3 regions of the Ligilactobacillus faecis genome follow, and region 1 is predicted to be linked to each of the others. Evidence: predicted binding sites of a transcription regulator. Region 1 holds the regulator's gene; each other region holds the start of a gene.
What was found. The regulator Rex, encoded in region 1, represses fermentation and respiration genes when NADH is low (regulators of the CRP and FNR family bind a similar motif). The targets are predictions, from matches to a motif close to TTGTGAANTANTTCACAA.

Region 1 (5,195 bases):
CTTAACCATTCATTTTCCAAAGTACATTGTGATTTTGGAGCAGTTAAATAACGATAATACCCTGAGCGCGATACATTTAAGATCGCACAAAGGATCCAGAGTTCAATTTGTGGAAACTCTTTAAGAACTTCCTGAATAGCTTTAAAACGCAGATTTTTAGGTATAAAGCTTATCTCCTCCTTTCGAGTTCGTCCAATTTTTTTAAAACGATATTTTCTGCTTCTAGATATTTATTACGTTCTTTCAAACGTAGGATCTCAAGCTTGAGACGCTCAGTTTCAGAAAGAGTCTTATAATCACGATCTTTAACTGTTTTACCACGATTATCGTATAATGCCTTTTCGCCATCTACTTCAAACTTTTTGACCCAATTATAGACTTGGGAATAAGAAACATTATATTTATCGATCGCTTTGTGATAATTCTTATTATTAGCAAGTGTATACTGAACTATTTCGAGCCGTTCCTTAAAAGTAGTTTTACGTCCATGTTTCATTCTATTACGACCTCCAATGGTAGCTTTAAAGCCTTTTCCATTAGTATACAAGTTGATCCATTTACGTAAAACCGAAACACTCGAAATATTGTATTTATCACAAATTTTCTTTGGTGAACGTCCATTTTCTAAATATTCTAGAACCGCAGTTGTTTTTAATTCAACTGAATATTCTTTCCAGGTTCTAGACTCTTTTAAGCCATCTAAACCGCCAGCTTTGTATTTTCTGATCCAATTATCAAATGTATTTTTAGAAATGGTATATTTCCGGCAGATAAAGTACTTACTATATTGTCCACTAAGATACTCGGAGACTGCCTGGTATCTTTCTTCAAGTGTATGTTTAGTAGTTCTTCTAGACATAAAAAATCCCCCTAGAGTGATCACAGAATCTTTATTATTTCCGTGTCCACTCTAGGGGAATCATATCATTCTATTGTAGGAAGTGTTTGTAGGAAGTGTTTGTAGGAATATCCATATCAGTTGACGAATACCCATTTTTAATCAGTTAAAAATTCTTCTAAAGCCAAGCTACTTTCTTCCCAAGCTATTTCAGCTTCTTCCAAAGCAGTTGTTGTTTCTTCGAGCTCTTTTTGTAAAGTAGCCATTTTTTCGAGATCGTTGAAGTTTTCTGGCAAGGCCATTTGAGTTTCGAGATTTTCTTTTTTAGCGTCAAGATCAGTGACTTGTTGTTCTAAAGTAGCAACATTACGCCGTAAACGTCGCTCTTCTTTTTGACGTTCTTTACTTTGCGCATAGCTTGTTTTTCCACTTGAAACGTTTTTTGTTTCTGTCTGCGGTGCTGTTTGTTTTTCTTTAGCTAAGGCAAGTTCAGCTTGCTCTTCTTTTTTAGCGACATAATAATCGTAATCACCTAGGTAAACAGTGCTTCCTGTTTTAGCGATCTCGATCACGCTCGTAGCAACTTTATTGATAAAGTAACGGTCGTGTGAAACGAGTAATACTGTACCATCGAAATCTTTGATAGCTTGTTCGAGCACTTCTTTACTATCGATATCAAGGTGGTTCGTTGGTTCGTCTAAAACTAAGAAGTTATCGTGTTGCATTGAAAGCTTAGTCAACAAGAGACGGGCTTTTTCGCCTCCTGAAAGACTATGGATCGTCTTTTTGACGTCATCACCACTGAATAAAAAGCTCCCTAAAAGTGAGCGGATATCTTTTTCTGGTGTAGTTGGATGCTCATCCCAGATCTCAGCTAAAACAGTTTTTTTATCGTGTAAGTTATGTTGCTCTTGATCGTAGTAGCCTGGGTGCACGTTAGTTCCAAATGTGGCTGAGCCTTTGAGGAAAGGCTGCTTGTGTAAAATACTCTTTAGTAATGTGGATTTTCCGACCCCATTAGGTCCAACTAAAGCGATAACTTGACGTTTTCTGATCTCAAAATCGATCGGTTCAGCAATGATCTGGTCATCGTAACCGATCGCAGCGTCGTTGACTTTCAAGACGACGTTGCCGCTTTCTTCGGCAGCTTTGAAACGAAAATGCATACTTTTTTCGTCACCTTCAGGCCGTTCGAGTCGGTCGATTTTTTCGAGTTGCTTGCGCTTACTTTGAGCGCGTTTAGTCGTTGAAGCACGTACGAGATTTTTATTGACGAAATCTTCGAGTTTGTGGATCTCGACTTGTTGCTTTTCATAATTTTTCCACGCAAGTTCTTTTCGCTTTTCTTTTTCTACGATGTAGTCAGAATAATTGCCTTTGTAATAGTGGGCTTTACCGCGACTGATCTCATAAACTTCATTGACGATCTTATCTAAAAAGTAGCGGTCGTGCGAGACGATCAAAAGAGCGCCTGTATATGTCTGGATATAGCCTTCAAGCCAAGTCAAAGTTTCGATATCTAAATGGTTCGTCGGTTCGTCCAAGATCAAAAGATCGCGTTTTTCTAAGAGCAATTTGGCTAAGGCCAGGCGTGTCTTTTGACCACCAGATAAAGATGCGATCGGGCGTTCAAAATCTTCGGGTAAGAAGTTGAAACCGTGTAAGACTGAGCGGATCTCAGCTTCATAGCCATAGCCGTTTTGTTCTTTAAAATCATGCAAGAGTTGGTCGTATTGCTTCAAAAGTTGTTGGTAAGCTGGCGTTTCATGATTTTCAGCTTGACTTGCGATCTGATCTTCGAGTTGATGGAGGCGTTTTTCCATTTGGCGAAGTTCGCTAAAGACGCTCAACATTTCAGCATAGATCGTCTTAGTAGATTCTAAGCCGGTATTTTGGGCTAAATAACCGACCGTCAATCCTTTTTTGCGAACGATCTGGCCTTCGTCAGGCGCTTCTTCGTCGATGATCATTTTTAATAAAGTTGATTTCCCAGCTCCATTTTTCCCGACAAGAGCGATCCGGGAATGATCTTGGATATCTAGATCGATATTTTCAAATAGTGTGTCGGCCCCAAAATGACGTCCGACTTTTTGGACTTGTAATAAGATCATATTTTCACCTAATTTCTTTAAAATAAATATATTTCACAAAGTATTGACAGCAATTTGCTTAAATAACAGTCTCTAAGCATTAGATTGTGAATAGATTAACATTTTTTAGTATTATTATTGTATGGGGTATGCTAAAATTTATCTATTGGTTTTACAAAATAAAATTAGTCGGTCAAAGTGTGATCGGTTGACCCAAACTAGTTTCTGAAAGGAGCTCATAGATATGGCGACGTCAAATATTCCTGAAGCAACAGCTAAGCGTCTGCCGATCTATTATCGGTATTTGAACATGCTAGCGACTGCTGGAACTGACCATATCTCTTCGACTGAACTAGCCGAAGTAGTCAAGATCGATCCGGCTACGATCCGGCGTGATCTTTCATATTTTGGTGCCCTCGGAAAAAGAGGGTACGGGTACAATGTTCTCGATCTGTTAGAATTTTTCAAAAAGACTCTTAGTCAAGATAAATTAACAAATGTTGCTTTGATCGGAGTCGGTCATTTAGGGCAAGCTCTGTTAAATTATAATTTTCATCAAAGTAATAATACGCGGATCAGTGTGGCATTTGATATCGATCAAGCCTTAACTGGGAAGATCCAAAGTGGAGTCCCAGTCTATCCGCTAGAAGATATGAAAGAACAACTTCGGCTACAACAGATCAAGATCGCGATCTTGACTGTTCCGATCGAAGCTGCGCAAGCGGTAACTGATGATCTAGTTGAAGCTGGGATCGAAGGAATCTTGAACTTCACCCCTTTGCGGATCAGTGTCCCTAAACGCGTTCGCGTTCAAAATGTTGATCTGACAAACGAACTGCAGACACTGATCTACTTTTTACAACATTTCAACGAATAGAACTTAACTCTTTCATTATATAAAAAGGAGCTGGAAATTGGTATACCAGCTCCTTTTTTAAGCCAATAATAAGATCGTCAGATTCATCAAACAATGCATGATGATCGGATCGCGTAAACGGTCAGTTTTAGTATAAACATAACACAACACGAGCCCGATCAAAAGATAAGTCAAATAGTGTCCATCTTGGTGTGCCAAGCTAAAGAGTAGACTAGAGATAAAGGCCGCTAAAAGTGGATCACTAAATAAAGCTAGATCTTTAAATAAGACTTTACGAAAGACGAATTCTTCCATTACAGGTAAGAAGATGACGATCGTTAGTAGGTAATAAGGGTACTTGTGATAAACGGCTAGTAAGTAACTCGTATTTGCTGAAAAACGTGGGCTAGCAAAAAAGAGCTGTTCGAATAAAGGCCCACCCCATTGACAAAAGAAGAGCAATAAAAGCCCTAAAAGAAGGTAGAGCCCTTCTTTTGGCAAAGTGGTCTTTAGCTGATCTGAGCGGTCTGACGCATGCAAACGGGTATACCAGATCATCAAACAAGCACCGCTCCCGTTGATCAAAGTGACTAGTGGATAATAAAGATCATTGTTTTTGAGTAATTGCCAAAGTAAAGGGCTGAGCATCATCGTCAAACAATAGATCACTAAGATCACAAGGGCATTTTTGGGTAAAGTTTTTTTCATTAAGAACATCCTCACCTTACGTAAGCTACTCATTAATTATAGCAGATTATCGCAAGAAAAAATGCACGTATTTTAGCACTCTGAGAAGTCGAGTGATAAAATGCTTGCATTTTAAAAGTAAAGTGAGTATAGTAATAGTTGTAGTTAGTTAGCACTCGAAAGTCTTGAGTGCTAAAAAAGAATTTGGAGGGATATAACGTGCTTAAACCATTAGGAGATCGCGTCATTTTAGAGGTCGAAAAAGAAGAAGAAAAAACAGTCGGTGGGATCGTTTTAGCAGGTAATGCTAAAGAAAAACCACAAACTGCAAAGGTAGTTGCTGTTGGTACGGGACGTATCCTTGATAACGGCGAAAAGGTAGCGATGACCGTTAAAGCTGGCGATGTTGTCGTTTTTGATAAATATGCTGGCTCAGAAGTTGAATATGACGGAGTTAAATACTTGGTCATGCATGAAAAAGATCTTTTAGCTATCGTGGAATAAAAAATAATCAATTTGAATTTAAATCACATGAGGTGAATCATAAATGGCAAAGGAAATCAAATTTTCAGAAGATGCACGCGCAAAGATGCTTGCTGGGGTCGATAAATTAGCTGATACAGTAAAATCAACGATCGGACCTAAAGGACGTAACGTTGTTTTGGAACAAACATACGGAACACCAACGATCACAAATGACGGTGTGACTATCGCTAAGGCGATC
Region 2 (5,195 bases), 1.1 Mb from region 1:
TCCATCCCATGACTAAAGTCACGGAATTTCCGGCTGAATCTCATTAAAATATAACACGGTCATTTTAAGAGCAAAAATTATCTGCTCACCTTCTTCAACAAGAAAAAAAGTGATGTCTTTGAGTGCCTTGAAGCTCAAAAACATCACTTTCTATATCACAGTCCCATTTTAAAATTGATCAAGCAGTAATTGGCGAATATCTTCTAAAAATGGTTGCCGTGGGTTCGCTGGAGTACATTGATCGTTATAGATCAGATCGACCATATCATCTAACGCTCCTTCAAACGCTTCTTTAGTCACGCCATTAGCCGAAAGTTTTGGTTCTACATCTAACGCTTTGAAAAGCTCGGTGATCTTTTGACATAAAGCTTCGACTAATTCAGCATCATCTTTGCCTTTAAGTCCTAAAGCGCGTGCAATATCAGCATAGTCTTTTTGAGCGCGGTAAACTTCATAACGTGGGTAAGGTGTTCGTTTTACTTTACCTGAAGTCCCATTGAAGCGGATCACTGGTTGCATTGCGATCGAGATACATAAACCATGTGGTAACCCAAACTCACCCCCAACTTTATGGGCGATCGAGTGGTTGATCCCTAAGAACGCATTAGCAAAGGCCATCCCGCCTAAAGTTGCTGCATAGTGCATATTTTCTCGTGCTTTTTCACCCGCTAATGTTGGATTCTTTGGATCATAGTTATATGATTCAACTAAGTTTTCAAAGACTAACTTGATCGCTTCTAACGACCATGGACGTGTAAAGTCAGAGGCCATAACAGAAACGTACGATTCTAACGCATGCGAGAGCGTATCAAGCCCTGAAAGAGCTACAGTGCGTTTTGGCACAGTCATGACAAATTCTGGATCAACGATCGCGATCTGTGGTGTCAATTCGTAATCAGCTAACGGATATTTAACATGTGTTTTATCGTCAGTGATCACGGCAAATGGTGTTACTTCAGAACCAGTCCCAGAGGTCGTTGGGATCGCGATCAGTTTTGTCTCGACCGCGTGGTGGAATTTGACGATCCGCTTGCGGATATCGACAAATTTTTGTTGCAAGAGCGTGAAGAGTTCACTGACGTTTTCATAACTATCCATAAACCCAGGTCCTTGCTCAAGCGAATATTCATAAATATAACGAGCGATCTTCGCCGCATCAAGCGCCGAACCGCCCCCAAGTGCGATCACAGTATCTGGTTTGAATTCAGCCATTTGGCGCGCGATCTCGATCGTTTGGCCTAACGTTGGATCAGGTCGAACTGTACCATAAAGCGATGTTTTAACTGGTGTTTCTCGAATCAACAATTGTTCTAAAACTTTATCAACAAAACCAAATTGAACCATCCCTGGGTCAGCAACGATAAAGGCACGCTTGATCTCTTCAGTATCATCTTGCAAATATGAGATCGCGTTATTTTCATAATAGATCTTTTCTGGCAAACGGACCCATTGTGGACGGTTACGACGTTTAGCCACGGTCTTGATGTTCAAAAGATCATTTGTAGATAAATTATGTGACAATGAATTCTTCCCCCATGATCCTGTTCCAAGTGTCAAACTTGGTCGAAGTGCGTCTGTGTAAATATCACCGATCCCACCGATCGAGTCTGGTTGGTTAACTAAGAGACGTGCAGATTTTGTCTGGTCGCCAAACTCTGTGACAAACGGATCGCCTTGCGAACCGATCTGGATCGCAGCATTGTGTCCTGCTCCTTGATAATCGAGCAAAGCTCCAACGATCTTGATCCCATCTTTTCGATCTTTAGCCTTATAAACTGACAAAAGGGGTGAAAGTTTCTCAGATGAAAGCTTTTCGCCGATATTTTTAGGATCAAGTTCAAAGAGCATCACATCTTTATCTTCTGGTAAATAGACACCTGCTTGTTCTGCGATCCATTGGGCTGAACGTCCAGCTACAGGTCCGTTGACACCATGGTTGTCATTAAAGACAAAGTCTGCGATCTTTTCATAGTCTTCTTTTGGTACTAAGTAAGCACCTTTTTCTTGCATCAATTCTAACCATTTATCGTAGACTGGTGCTTCAACGACAGCAGAGTTTTCTGTTGCACAGATCATACCATTATCAAAGCGTTTTGATAATAAAAGATCTTCAACTGCGCGTTCCAAATGTGCAGTGTGATCGACAAAAACAGCCCCGTTACCAGCTCCAACACCCATCGAAGGGTTACCAGAACGTAAAGCAGCGTTGACCATTCCTGGACCGCCAGTTGCCAAGATCGAAGCAATCTTTTTATTTTGGATCAAAGCTGTCGTATTTTCTAATGATGGCGTTTCGACCCACTGGATGATATCTTTAGGAGCGCCAGCAGCGACGGCAGCATCATAAATGATCTTAGCTGCATGAGCTGAACATTTTTGAGCTTGAGGATGGAAGGCAAAAACGATCGCATTGCGCGTTTTTAAAGCCATGAGGGCCTTGAACATCGTAGTCGAAGTTGGATTCGTTGTCGGAACGATCCCTGCTAAGACCCCTAAAGGAGCAGCGATCTTGACTTGACCTTTGATCTTATCTTCTGAAATGACCCCAACAGTTTTTTCGTGTTTGATCAAATTGTAAATATTTTCAGTTGCAAAGCGGTTTTTAGTATCTTTATCTTCAACAACGCCTCGACCAGTCTCAGCAACGGCTTCATGCGCTAGCTCCAAAGCTGCTTCTGAGCCAGCTAAAGCGGCTTCAAAAACGATCTTATCAACTTGTTCTTGGGTAAAAGTCGCATACTTTGCTTCAGCTTTGAGCGCTTTTTCAACTAGTTCTTCGGTATAAGCTTGAGCTTTCTTTTGCTTAGCTTCTTTTTCTTCAGGTGTCAAAACGCGCTTTTTTTGTTTTTCATCTTTACTCATTTAATGTTCCCTCCAATTACTGACGTATCGATAAGTCATCACAACCATCATGTGAATAACTTCACTAATTATATTAGCGCTTTTTGAGAACGATTTCAATTATTTTTACTCTTTTTTTTTAAATATTTTTATCTACTTCTCAGCGCTTACATTTAGTAATAATGTTCATTTTACACTGTTACCTATTTTTTAAATAGTCCTTAGAACTCATCTACCTAAAATTTTACTTTTAGCTAATAAAAGTAAAATTTGTGCAACAAAAAACAAACTTTTTAAGAAAAAATACGAATAAGCTAAACTTAACTCATTCGTATCATTTATCCTATTATTGTCCAGTTACAAAAGCTGGAAGGCCTTTATAAGCTCGATAGATCGCTTGTTCGACTTGGATCCCAGTTAGATTTTTAGCTACAGCAAAGCCTTCAAATTGATCTTTGATCTTCGCTAAAGCATAACTTGTATTATGTTTATTTTGATTTTGGACCATGACAATATAGTCAGCCCCACTCAATCTTCTAGCAAAATAGCGTTCGGGATCGCGACGGTGATAAAATGCATCGACCATGATCATCTCGCCTCCATGAGCTTTGATGATCTCTTCGTATTTATCACGATATAATTCACGCCCCACGACGATCCCGACTGTCTTACCGGCAAGATCAAATTCGATCGCTGGTTTAAAGGTGGCTTTAGGTGTACTCTCTTTTTTAGGTGTAACATTTGGGTGTTCGTGCTTTTCTGGGTAGACCCAAGCGATCGAGATATCATCATTCAAACGGATCCCACGCGGTCGTGCGTACCAGCGTAAGCGAACTAAACTGCCTTCTTTGACATTAAATGCTTGGAGCGGGACTTTATATGTAAAGATCCGCCCATCAACAACTAATTCATGACCATTTACATCATGTTCAACGACTAATTTACCTTCATCATTCATCTCAACGACCCCTTGATCAAAAGTGATCGTATTGGGGACATACAGTTCATCTGGGCGGCGGATCAGTTTAACGATCCGCGGAGTATCTGAATGAGCATTATTGACAATGATCGCATCTCCATTCCGCGGATTGTACTGATTCCGAATAAATTCATTAAACTTCAATTCTTTATTATTTTTGTTATAGGCTTTAAATCCCATTCTACGAGTCGAGACTTTATAGACCATCACCATTTCAAAAAGTTTCTCAAAGATCTGAGGTTCTTTCTTGATCCATGCTTCTAGAGCTTTGCTATCCCCTTTAGCCGTCAACATCGTTTGGAGCGTTTGGAGCGTCCGATCGATCTTTAGCGTTGGTCTTTTAGTCACTTCGATCTGCAACTCTGGCTCTTCTTTTGCTACTGTCGTTTCTTGTACCAAGTCACTTTTTTGTTCTGGCACAGTTTTTACGTCTACTTTATTTGTTTTGAGCTGCGCAGTTTGCTCCGACTGATCATCTTTTTGCTCTTCTTCACTTTCACTTACGGTCTGCTGTTGCTCGTTTCCGTTTTTTTCAGCGATCTTTAAAATAACTCGGATCGCTTCAGCTGCGATCTTTAGTTCATTATGAGTGTTACCAGTTACATTGAGCAATTGCTTGATATCTTCACGGTAATCATACATTGCTAGCCCCCCTTTCTTATTTATACTCTTATTGTAAACTACCTATCTCAAAAGTCATATAAGTTTTTTTGAATAACTAAAAAAGAGGCCTTTTAATAGCCTCTTTTTTAGCTTTATTTTAGTTTTGCACTTGTTTCAGCTATAACTGAGTACGGCGTGCCTTCTAAAGTATCGTTCAAGTGATCGATCGTCTCATCGCCAATATACTCAGCTGTGCCTTTTTTTAGGTCAACTTTGACATCTTCAACGAGTTTGCTTAAGCTTTCTTTCACTTTAGCAGCACAACAGGCACCTTTCATCCCTAAAACGTGAACTGTATGTTTTTCCTTCATCGCTTCTTGGCCCTACATAGTATGAGTAAAGAAAGATAATAGAGCTTCCTTTCTTATGAAATTTTGGGTCCGTCTCACACCGTTAACTTTCCTGCGGGCCATCTCACTTGTAGTTTAGCACAACGCTTCTTAAGTGTTAAATAAAAAACTCACCAGCCATAATAAGCTGTTACTAAAAGAGCCAAAGTCGGGTTAGATAAGATCCCTAAGAGAACAAAACAGCCTAGGCGAAATAAATTTTTGCCCCAATTTGGCAGACGCTCTAAAAATTTTAATGTGCACAAGCGGTACAATAACAATAAGAAGAGGGGCAAAACACTCAAAACGCCACCAAGATTGACAACTAAAGTAAATAGCGTGTAGGCACTACTCTCAGCCGAACCTACTGCCAAAAGCCAAAG
Region 3 (5,195 bases), 140 kb from region 1:
ATATGAGCGATGGCAGCAGGCCACAAGCTGTCAGCCTTGAACCAGAGCCAGGTCAAAGGTAAGCGTCCAAGACCGATCGGAAATAACATTTGGTAAAGATTCCAATGATAAACTTTGAAATGCAACATCCCAAAGAGCAAAGCACCGATCAGAGAGGCGAGCAATAGGGCCTGTTTATTTGACAGTTTTTTGTTCAATAAACTATAAAAAGGAAAAGTCAAAGCCGCCGTGATCAACTCTTCTCCAACTAAAGAAAGACAGATCCATAGAACACGAATGACTTTTTGAGATGTTGTTCCTGTTCCAAGTGCCCCATTTTCAGCCATGGATTGCCCCAAGAGACTTCCTAAGAAACTAAAGAAAAATGAAAGTATCAGTGTTATTAAAATGATAGGGATGACCCATTTCCATGAGTTTCGTTTAGGGGTGTTAAAGGCAGCAGACAAGACTCCTTTGCCGTATTGCAGATAAAGCGAAAGTCCCCCAAAGAAAAGGAAGACAAAATAAACTAAAATTCCAGGTAAGATCTGGCTCGTAGCAAAGTATGCTGCTAAAAGTAACGAGATGATAGAAAGAGGCCAAAATTTTGTAAGCGGGTGCTGTTTAAAAAAATTTAGCATAATTACTCTCCTTAGAAATTTTAAATTAATTTTACACAATCAAAAATAAGAAGGCAATAAAAAACTAGGATCGAGCAGCTTGATCCTAGTTTTGGTAAAGTTCATAGGGGACTTCAACGTATTTTTCTTGACCTTCTTTGATCGTTACTTGCCCGTTCATCAGATCGATCACTTGGTCGCTGAATTCTTTGACTTGAGGAGTATCGATCGCAACAAGAGCAGTCACCTCGGTGGCAAAGTGTGTATCTAATAAGTTGATCTGTTTGTTTTCTAAGTAGTTTTGTAATTTTCCAAAAGCAGAATAACTGACAGTTAATGCAAGTTCAGTTTGAACGACTTTTTTGACGATCCCAACAGTTTCGATCGCGTGAGAAGTGGCATTGCTATAAGCTCTGATCAAGCCTCCTGCTCCTAATTTGATCCCACCAAAGTAACGTGTCACGACTGCACAGACGTTATGCAATTCCAAATTTTTCAAGACTTCGAGGATCGGGACACCGGCTGTCCCTGAAGGTTCTCCATTGTCGCTTTCTCGTTGGATCTCATCATTTAGGCCGATCATATAAGCAAAGCAATTATGTGTTGCCTTGCGGTGTTTGGCCTTGATCTCAGCGATAAAGGCTTTGGCTTCAGCTTCTGTTTCAGTTCGGGCTAAAGTACAGATGAATTGTGATTTTTTGATGATCAACTCAGCTGTCCCATTCTCTTTTAAAGTTAAATAAGGGCGCATTTTTTCCATAAAATACCTCGTTTGATATTAATGAGTAGTGATAAAGGATCTAACGGCATTTAGGTCATCTAGGATCGCTAAAGTTTGCTTTTCTTGTGTTGGAGTCGGTTCGATAACATCTGGGACCATGATGACTGGAAGGTTGGCGCGGTTAGCAGCTAAGATCCCGTTAGCTGAATCTTCGATGACTAGGGCTTTATTTTTGTCTTTTGCGCCACCTTTTTTGAAAGCGGTCAAAAAGATCTCAGGCGCTGGTTTAGTTTCATGGACATCTTCAGCTGAAATTATTTCCTTAAAACCGTTTTTATCAACTGGAGTATGATCTAAGAAAAATTCGATCTCACTGCGATAATTACTTGAAGCAACTACATAAGGGATCTCTTTAGCTCTTAAATAGTCAGTCAAAGCAATAAAACCAGGTTTAACAAGGAGTTCACCACGTTCTACTAAAGGATGGACGTATTGACCACTTAGCTTCAAGAAATCTTCGATCAAAGTCCGATCGTTACCATAGTCTTTGATCATTTGTTCTTTCATTGGTTCTGTGCCAGCGCCGATAAATTGTTTATAGTACTCAAGTGAGTAGTCCATCTTTAATTTTTCAGCTGCTAGTTTATTTGCATGGTAATAAACTTTTTCTGAGTCAAAGATCACACCATCCATATCAAAGATCACAAGTTCTAGATCCATATTCTATCCCCACATTCTAAAAATTCATTACTTTAATTATAGCATTATTCGTTTATGGAATAAAAAACACTGGGACGAAAACGCCTCAGTGTAAAAATCACTATTTTTCAGCTTTTTTAGCTTCTTTAGCCTTTGTTTCGGCTTCTTTGCGTTTAGCGTCAGCTAATTTTTCTTCGGCTAAACGATGTTCAAGCTTTGAATCATTTCTACGTGTCATCAAAAGACATCCCTTTCTAATACGCCCATATTATAGTCTTCTTTTGCGATTTAAACAAGTGATATGACTTTCTTTGTGATAAAGGTAACATTAAATAATTTCTAGGAGAAATTTTTAAATATTTTTTAGTAAATGTTGTGCAAAATCAATGACTTCTAGCGAAATGAATAAAGTTAATAAATGCACAAAATTAACAATGAAGAGCAGATACGTTATAATCATCGTGTAAGCGCTATAGAAATTTTAAGAGATAATTTAGGCCTGAGATGGTTTGCCGTTAAGAAAGGAAGTTTTAATATGACATTAAAGATTGATTTTGAAGCACTGAAGACGCTTTCTCCTGCTGAGATCAAACCGATCCAAGTTTTAGACGAGCAGGGAAAGGTCGTGGCGCCAGAACTTTTTCCTGACTTAAGTGATGAACGATTAGTTGAACTTTTTAAGAAAATGTTATGGTCGCGGATCTTAGATGAACGCTCGACAAAATTGAATCGGCAAGGGCGTCTGGGCTTTTTTGCACCAACAGCAGGAGAAGAAGCTTCACAGATCGCATCTGAGTTTGCAATGCAAAAAGAAGATTTCCTCTTACCGGCTTACCGGGATGTGCCACAATTAGTCATGCATGGTCTTCCTTTGGAAAAGGCTTTCTTGTGGTCGCGAGGGCATGTTTTGGGGAATCAATATCCTGATGATCTGGTAGCGCTACCACCACAGATCATCATCGGTGCGCAGTATGTCCAAGCTGCTGGTGTTGCATTAGGACTAAAGAAAAAAGGAAGTCCTAATGTTGCTTATACCTATACAGGTGATGGTGGAACTTCTCAAGGTGATTTTTATGAAGGGATCAACTTTGCAGGAGCTTTCCAAGTTCCAGCGATCTTTGTCGTGCAAAATAATGGCTATGCGATCTCAGTACCACGTACGGTCCAAACAGCTGCTAAAACGCTAGCTCAAAAAGGGATCGCTGCTGGTATCCCAGGACTCCAAGTTGATGGAATGGATGCCTTGGCAGTCTATACTGTGATGAGTGAGGCAAGAAAATACAGTGCAGCTGGTAATGGACCTGTTTTGATCGAAACTTTGACTTATCGTTTTGGACCACATACGCTTTCAGGAGATGATCCACATCGCTATCGGACTGCCAATGAAGAAAATGAGTGGTTACAAAAAGATCCATTGATCCGCTTTAGAACATATCTAGACGCTAAAGGGTTATGGTCGAAAGAACAAGAAGAAGATTTTACCGCTCAAGTCAACGAAGAGATCACAGAAGCGATGAAAAAGGCTGAGCAAGCACCAAAACAAAAAATCAGTGAATACTTGAAAAATGTTTTTGTGGAGACCCCGCAAGCCTTAGAAGAACAGATCGCTAAGTTTGTGGCAAAGGAGGAAGAATAATGGCTAAAACGACGATGATCAAAGCGATCAATCAAGCATTGGAAGAAGAATTGAAACGTGATAAAAATGTTTTGGTATTTGGTGAAGATGTAGGCCAAAACGGTGGTGTTTTTCGGGCGACTGACGGTCTTCAAGCTAAAGTAGGCAAAGAACAAGTCTTTGATACTCCGTTGGCAGAATCTGGGATCGGTGGACTAGCTTTAGGACTAGCTTTAACTGGTTTTCGTCCAATACCTGAGATCCAGTTTTTTGGGTTTGTTTTTGAAGTTATGGATGAGATCGCCGCCCAGATCTCGCGGACTCATTTTCGCCTTGGAGGTACACGTAAGATGCCAGTGACGATCAGAGCACCGTTTGGTGGGGGAGTCCACACGCCCGAACTCCACTCAGATAGTTTAGAAGGGTTAGTGGCACAAACTCCAGGTCTGAAGGTCGTGATCCCCAGTGATCCTTATGATGCCAAAGGTCTTTTGATCGCAGCGATCCGTTCAGATGACCCGATTGTCTTTTTAGAACATATGAAATTGTATCGTTCTTTCAAACAAGAAGTCCCAGCTGAAGCTTATACAGTTCCGTTAGATAAAGCAGCTGTTAAACGTGAAGGCCATGATGTAACGCTCATCACGTATGGTTACATGGTCCATGAAAGTTTACGTGCCGCAGATGAGTTGGCTAAAGAAGGGATCGAAGCAGAAGTGGTCGATCTCCGAACTATTTCACCGTTAGATGAAGAAACGATCTTAGCCTCGGTCAAACGAACACACCGAGTTGTTTTAGTGCAAGAAGCGCAAAGACAGGCAGGTGTCAATGGGCAAGTTGCAGCTTTGATCGCTGAAAAAGGGATCTTAGAACTAGAAGCCCCGATCGGTCGTGTCGATGCCCCAGATACGCCATATCCATTTAGTGAAGCCGAAGAAAGCTGGTTACCAAATAAAAATGATATCGTAACAAAAGTCAAAGAGATCGTTAATTTCTAACAAGAATAGCAAAAGGAAAGGATATCTAACGCAAAGCATCTGCGGTAGAGTAGGTGAAGTCATGAGTAAATATCAATTTAAATTACCAGATATCGGAGAAGGGATCGCCGAAGGAGTCATTGGTGAATGGCATGTCAAAGTTGGTGATGAAGTCAAAGAAGATGGTGATCTTGTGCAGATCGAGAATGATAAATCGGTCGAAGAGATCCCAAGTCCGATCGCAGGCAAAGTTACAGCGATCTTAGTTCAAGCAGGAGAGACAGCAGAGGTCGGCGATCCTTTGATCGAGTTAGAAGTAGCTGAAGGTAAAGGAAATGTCACAGATGATCAAACTCCAGTCGCAAAAGTAGGCTCAGCCACAGAGGATGCAAAGACTCAAGTGCCAACAAAAGAAGAGATACCTGCAAAAGAAAGTACTAAAGCTTTTCCAGTCTTAGCGATGCCGGCTGTGCGTAAATATGCGCGCGAAGTAGGGGTCGATCTAGCTACGCTCAAAGGGACTGGACGTCACGGGCAGATCTTACGGACAGATGTTGAGCAAGCGTTAACGAATACGCCGACAA

Region 2: adhE (bifunctional acetaldehyde-CoA/alcohol dehydrogenase) is a predicted target of Rex. The motif match lies at 2,912-2,929, and genes of this name have one in related genera.
Region 3: pdhA (pyruvate dehydrogenase (acetyl-transferring) E1 component subunit alpha) is a predicted target of Rex. The motif match lies at 2,331-2,348, and genes of this name have one in related genera.

The regions. Positions count from the first base shown of each region.
Region 1 covers NZ_CP123639.1:1,572,641-1,577,835, forward strand. Annotated here, with positions in the region: partial or broken gene QFX10_RS07175 (IS3 family transposase) at 1-859, opposite strand, end outside; gene QFX10_RS07180 (ABC-F family ATP-binding cassette domain-containing protein) at 997-2,949, opposite strand; gene QFX10_RS07185 (redox-sensing transcriptional repressor Rex) at 3,173-3,805, shown strand; gene QFX10_RS07190 (CPBP family intramembrane glutamic endopeptidase) at 3,863-4,492, opposite strand; gene groES (co-chaperone GroES) at 4,691-4,975, shown strand; gene groL (chaperonin GroEL) at 5,019-5,195, shown strand, end outside.
Region 2 covers NZ_CP123639.1:448,658-453,852, forward strand. Annotated here, with positions in the region: gene adhE (bifunctional acetaldehyde-CoA/alcohol dehydrogenase) at 169-2,862, opposite strand; gene QFX10_RS02435 (hypothetical protein) at 3,188-4,462, opposite strand; gene QFX10_RS02440 (heavy-metal-associated domain-containing protein) at 4,576-4,794, opposite strand; gene QFX10_RS02445 (hypothetical protein) at 4,944-5,195, opposite strand, start outside.
Region 3 covers NZ_CP123639.1:1,430,385-1,435,579, forward strand. Annotated here, with positions in the region: gene QFX10_RS06585 (CPBP family intramembrane glutamic endopeptidase) at 1-620, opposite strand, end outside; gene QFX10_RS06590 (YigZ family protein) at 706-1,350, opposite strand; gene QFX10_RS06595 (HAD family hydrolase) at 1,378-2,040, opposite strand; gene pdhA (pyruvate dehydrogenase (acetyl-transferring) E1 component subunit alpha) at 2,555-3,655, shown strand; gene QFX10_RS06605 (alpha-ketoacid dehydrogenase subunit beta) at 3,655-4,632, shown strand; gene QFX10_RS06610 (dihydrolipoamide acetyltransferase family protein) at 4,694-5,195, shown strand, end outside.